DNA from 2 places in the Paenibacillus sp. B2(2019) genome. Region 1 is predicted to be linked to the other one. Evidence: riboswitches for the same ligand, from Rfam matches in the RefSeq annotation. Region 1 holds a riboswitch; the other holds the start of a gene.

What was found. Region 1 has a riboswitch for cyclic di-GMP ahead of PAENI_RS19885 (glycosyl hydrolase). Riboswitches for the same ligand answer to the same signal wherever they lie in the genome.
Region 2: another riboswitch for cyclic di-GMP. It lies ahead of PAENI_RS23000 (thiamine pyrophosphate-binding protein); the one in region 1 lies ahead of PAENI_RS19885 (glycosyl hydrolase).

Annotation. Positions count from the first base shown of each region.
Region 1 is NZ_VTZR01000021.1:159,590-162,806, forward strand. Features, by position in the region: gene PAENI_RS19880 (sugar phosphate nucleotidyltransferase) at 1-999, shown strand, start outside; cyclic di-GMP riboswitch class I at 1,136-1,215, shown strand; gene PAENI_RS19885 (glycosyl hydrolase) at 1,228-2,778, shown strand; gene PAENI_RS19890 (glycosyl hydrolase) at 2,932-3,217, shown strand, end outside.
Region 2 is NZ_VTZR01000024.1:383,827-387,043, reverse strand. Features, by position in the region: gene PAENI_RS23010 (helix-turn-helix transcriptional regulator) at 1-256, shown strand, start outside; gene PAENI_RS23005 (methyl-accepting chemotaxis protein) at 379-1,629, shown strand; cyclic di-GMP riboswitch class I at 1,820-1,915, shown strand; gene PAENI_RS23000 (thiamine pyrophosphate-binding protein) at 2,034-3,217, shown strand, end outside.

The sequences.
Region 1 (3,217 bases):
GATACCATAGCTATGCTTGAGGGGACCATGCTGGAAAGTGGAGCAAATTTGGCACTAATGGGTGTTGTTCCTGAACATGCCTCAGAGAAATACGGATATATTATTCCTACCACCGAAGAGGCGGGGGGAAATGGTTTTATGAAGGTGAGTCACTTTCAAGAGAAACCAGAACGTATACAAGCAGAACAGCTCATCGAGCAAAATGCATTGTGGAATTGTGGAGTGTTTGCCTTCCGCTTAGGGTACTTGTTAGATATTTTGCAGCGTAAAGGGTTGCCTTTAGGATATGAAGAATTGCAGAAGCAGTATAAGCTATTGTCTTCCATCAGCTTTGATTATGAAGTGGTGGAGAAAGAAGAACATATTGTAGTACAGCCGTATGATGGATTCTGGAAGGATCTTGGAACGTGGAATACGCTGACAGAGGAAATGAGCAGCAAGCATGTAGGAAAAGGTTTTGTAACGGCGGATTCTGAGGGGACTTGCTTGATTAATGAGCTGGATATTCCGATCACGGTAATTGGTGCGAAGGATCTGATCATTGCGGCTAGCCCGGATGGGATTCTAGTTACCCATAAAGCTGAGAGCCCACGGATTAAAGAAGTGCTGAAGACCTTTGAACAAAGACCGATGTACGAGGAACGCCGCTGGGGCCATTACAAAGTTATTGATTATGTGAAATATGATGAAGGCAATGAAGTGCTGACCAAACGGATTTTTATATCCGAGGGGAATAATATCAGCTATCAATTACATCGCAAGCGTAGTGAAATTTGGACAATCGTCAGCGGCGAAGCAAGTATTGTGCTGAATGAGAAAAAACATAATGTGAAGGCTGGGGACGTGGTACGTATACCGGAAGGAACGAAGCACGCGATCCTTGCTTTGACGGATGTCGAGTTTATAGAGGTACAGACGGGTTCTGAATTAGTAGAAGAAGATAACATTCGTATTACTTTAGACTGGAATGATATAGAACTACAACAATTCATTTCATAGGTCTAACCTATCTATATAACCAATCCAAAATTTCTTGAAACAGGTAAATTGACTCAATTATCAAAAAAAGTCATAAAAACACTAAATATATCATTAATTGTCGTCGATACTTACGGTAAGAGAGATTATTTCTCTTAAATTGAAAAGGCAAACCTATCGAAAGGTAGGGACGCAAAGCTATAGGGCCTTCGAAAGAGTGGCAGCCTGGCTACCGAAAGGGAGATTATTTTGAAAGCTTACCGTACGTATCGATTATTTGGCGCATTTCTGTCACTCGTCTTGTTTCTGACTGCACTTCCGCTTACTGTTGGAATTTCGCCGTCTGTTGTCATAGCTGCTTCAAATTCTGGAACGCCAGTTACCCCAGGAGCCTCACCTGAAGCCGTAAAGCTGCTTAACTATTTTTACTCGATCTCAGGAAAAGGTATTATTGCTGGTCAACATGACTATTTAGAAAGTCCAGATGAAATTAACAATATGCTGAAGGGGACCAGCGGACAATATGCCGCTCTTCACGGTTATGAACTGGGCGCGATCAGCGGTCAGTCAGAAGGAACGATGGCCTGGCAGCGTCAAAATGTGGTGAACAGCGCCATCAACTGGAATAAAGCGGGCGGGATCGTAGCTATGACTTTTCATGCTAACCTGCCGGGCACCTCTTATGACTGGGATAATGTGAAAAAAACACTTAGTCAGAATGAGTTCGATAGTTACGTTACACCGGGTACCAAGCAATATAACAATCTGATCGCTGAACTTGATAAGGTGGCAGTCTCTTTAAAAAGCTTGCGCGATGCCAATGTTCCGGTGCTTTGGAGACCCTATCATGAAATGAACGGGAACTGGTTCTGGTGGGGGAAGAAAAATAACTTTTCTAAACTTTGGAATATTATGTATGACCGTTTTGTTAACGTTCATAAATTAAATAATTTGTTATGGGTATGGAGTCCAAATGCTCCCAATGTTTGGTCAGATCCTTATGCGCTAACTTATCCAGGTGCTGATAAAGTAGATATTCTGGCAGCAGATATATACGAAAATGATTACCAGCAAAAATACTATGACAGCTTGTTGAGTCTAGCCGCAGGCAAACCGATTGCGATCGGGGAGAATGGTGAAATGCCTAATCTGGAGAAGCTTCAGCAATCACAAAGTAAATGGACGTATATGATGAGCTGGGGAAAAATGCTTTACGAGAATAACAGTGCAGATACAATTAAAACATTTATGAATAGCAACTATACCCTGACCAGAGATAAATTAAATACTGGTCTGGCACCGACACCTAGCGCTGCACCAGCGCCGGCACCTCCCGAAGAAGAGGGTGAGGCAGCCATTCCTCTTGCGAAGGGGCTTTCAGGAGAATATTACAACAACATACAGCTATCGGGAGCAGCAGCTCTTACTAGAACTGATGCAATTATCGATTTCAATTGGCGGCAAGGATCGCCGGATGCCGCCCTCGGGGTTGATCGTTTCTCCATACGTTGGAGCGGTAAAATTAAGCCATTATATGATGAGCAATATACATTTTACACTACCTCAGATGATGGCATCCGTGTCTGGGTGAATGGGCAATCCGTGATTGATAGTTGGACTAAGCAAAGTGGTACTGAGCGTAAGGGGAATATAACGCTGAAGGCTGGTCAGCTATACGATATCAAGGTGGAGTATTACGAAAATGAAGGCGATGCGAGAGTCCGCTTGATGTGGGAAAGTGCTAGTCAAGCTAAAGAGACAGTTCCAGCAAGTGCACTTTATCTTCCGGATGTCTCCTGATTGATGAAAATTAAAGGTCGATCCTTAGTGGCTCTGCGTTATTGCAGAGCTACTAAGCTATAGTCCTCATTAGGTCAGAAGACGATTGTCCGATAACAGGTATGTTTATTTAGCACCTGTGGAGGCAGTACAGCTACCGAAAGGAGGATTTATTTGCGTAAATATTATAAGCAAAGCAGATTGTTGTTTACTATATTACCGGTGTTTATTATTTTTTCCTTGCTGCCTTGGGGAGAGGTTAAGAGTCTTCCGAAGGCTATGAGTGTTTCTTCCTCTCTTCCTCCGGCTATACCAAGCAATCCATCAGCTTCTGAAGAAGCCAAGCAACTGCTGAGTAATTTGGTGAATCTACGTGGCAAAGGAATCCTGTCTGGCCAGCATGATTATCTAGAAAGTCCAGATGAACTGGTTCATAAGCTGAAGAATACATCGGGACAAA
Region 2 (3,217 bases), on a different contig from region 1:
GTATCAAGTAAAGCTAAGGGTTAGAGCATCTGTCTTAAAAGAATTACAGCGAGAAAGATTCGTCTCTGTCCAATTGATAGAGCCAACTAGCAATGCAGAGTGGGTGAACGTAGATGCCGAATTTAATACGATCGAGTCGGCCTGCCGGATAATCCTTTCTTTTAGTCCCTCGTTTATTGTACTTTCACCGCAAGAACTTTTAGAGATGGTAAAGTCTGCTATCGCAAAAATTTCCGCTATTTATGAGGATTTTTGACACGAAATCTAAAGAACTACTCCGAAAAGAAGATTTATGTCAGTTCTTACTATAGACCAATCACCTTTAAATCCCATATAATAACACCAATACATAATATTAATAAGGAGGACATTATACCAATGAACTGGATGCATAAACTTCCGTTAAAACAAAGAATTGTTGCCGGATGTTACCTCGTTGCCGCACTATTTGCCATTCCTGTTTTAGTTACTTTTATGATCTTAGGCAACATTATTTTGGGTATTGTTCTGATCGTAGTTCTTGCTGCTCTAACTTTCCCAGTGGCCCGCTTTATCGAGAGAACGCTTACATCTTCTTTTGATGACATCGCGAATGTATCTCATAGTATTTCAAAAGGGGATTTTACTAGTAGAGCCGACGAGAACGGGTCAATGGGGGACGTAAGTCGTTCCTTTAATACCATGATTGACAAGCTCAAGAAGATTTTGACAGAAGCATCACAAATCACTCGTCAAGTTATGGATGCAAGCCGTGGAATCGAAGATAAGAATCAGAATTTGAAAATTGTCATGGCACAGGTAGCCTCTTCGTCTAACGAGCTAGCTCTTGGTGCAAATGAAATATCTACGGATATCGCTGAAATGACAGAATCCATTAAAGATATTGAGAATAAAGTATCAAATTATACGAACTCAACGAAAGAAATGAACAGACGTTCAATACATACATTAGAACTAGTTGAACAAGGGCGGCAGTCCGTTGATACTCAAGCTGAAGGCATGCGCAAAAACATCCAGGCTACTCAAAAAGTAGCTGATACTATCGAAGCCCTTTCTCATAATGCTCGCGGAATTACGATGATTACAAAAACCATCACAGAGATCGCTGAGCAGACCAACCTCTTATCGCTGAATGCCTCCATCGAAGCAGCACGCGCCGGAGAGCATGGTCGAGGTTTTGCTGTAGTCGCACAGGAGGTTCGTAAACTTGCCGAGGAATCAACAGCTTCAACGAAGGAAGTCTTTGGCTTAGTTCGGAGCATCGAAACTGATATCAAACAAGCGATTGACAATATCGCTATCAACGAAGAAGTCGTACAGGTACAGAATGAGATGATCACTCAATCTGCTCATATCTTTGCTCAAATTGTGCAAAGTGTGCAGTATATTACCGAGCAAATCTCTTCCTTCTCTGCTGAAAGTGATCTGATGTTGGAAAGTGCCTTGAAAATCTCAAGTGCAATAGAGAATATCTCTGCAATCACACAGCAAACCGCTGCCGGCACCGAGGAAGTATCCGCCGCTATGAATGAACAAATTAATGCCCTGCAGTCTGTTGCTGAAGAAACTGAGAAAATGACACAGGCTGTGTTTAATCTACAGAAGACTATCCATATTTTCAAGTTTTAAGTCACTTGCAAATCATATAAACAAGTCCAAAAACTCCTCCTAAGTTTTGACTTAGGGGGAGTTTTTTTATATCTATTATTTCATAGGTTGGACAAGACTTTCGTCAAAATTCGAGTTAATTTGCGAAAATATATTGACAAAGGTTCTCTAGGAATATATTGTAAAGGAAAATTCTTCTTATAAATTTTAAAATTAATATTGGCAAAATCTTCGAAAGAGGATGACGCAAAACCATGGATCTACAGCCTCATTTTTAATCAGAGGCCATGACTGCCAGGTTGCAGAAAACCAAGACGACTGAACAATTGTTCAGTCTCTATGGCGATTTATGCCACCAACCTGTGCCCTAATTCAGAGCACAGGTTTTCTAATGTTTGATTTTAAAATAACAATCAACTTGTGAGGTGTATTTTTTGAAGACAGTCGCAGATTACATGTCGGAAGCACTACGGAACCTAGGTGTTACCCATTCCTTTGGTATTATCGGGAAATCCATTTGTCCTATTGTTCTTAAAATGGTAGATTACGGTATTGAATTTATTCCCGGGAGACATGAGTCCAGTTCCGGCTTCGAAGCAGCCGGGTATGCGCTTAAAACTGGAAAACTAGGTGTAGCTTTTGGTACTTCAGGTCCTGGTGGAACAAACCTATTAACTGCAGCAGCACATGCTAAGGCTAACAACCTACCTGTCCTATTTATTACTGGCCATCAATCTATTAAAGAGCTTGGAATTCCCCAATGTCAGGACTCTACCTCTTTTCTAGCTGATTTAGCTGATATGTTTAGACCTGCCACCTTATATAGCAAGCTTATTGAACGTGGAGATCACTTTAACACAATTTTTAATCATGCCATATCCATTGCTTTGAGCGGTAATCGTGGTCCAGTTCACCTTTGTATTCCCTTTGATGTACAAACGGAATTGCTAGAGGAATGTAATATTGTAATCCCTGAACGCGAATCACTGGTTAGCCATGCTAATATCGACCGTGTACTTGATGCTATAAATAACTCTAAGAATCCAATAATTATCGCGGGTAAAGGCGTTAACCGCTCAGGAGCACATAGTGAGCTAATTCAATTAGCGGAAACATTTAATATTCCTGTAGTTACATCTCCAGGTGGTAAAGGGGCTATAGCTTGGGATCATCCACTCTATCACGGTCCAATTGGAGTAGGCGGTTGTACCCATGGGGATGACTTGCTGAATCAAAGTGATCTATTTATCGTTCTCGGCTCACGTTTAAGTGATATGACAATTTGTAATCTTAAAAGGGAAAATCATCCTGCAACATTAATTCAGTTTGATAGCGATCCGACTTTTGTCGGAAAAATATTGTTCTCTAAAACGATTCCAGTGACTGGAGATCTACGCGACAATCTAGTTTACTATCTCAATAATATTGACACGAACAACATCACAAAACGCGAAGCACCGACAAATTCCGATTATACCGAAGAGCCTCCGATTTTACCAAACCTTTCACTTGCATCGGTCTTGAGTACGATGAGTGATTTGATTCCTTATAACAGCACAGTCTTTGTTGATGATGGAAGTCACGGTTTCCATGCTGCGAAATGGTACAA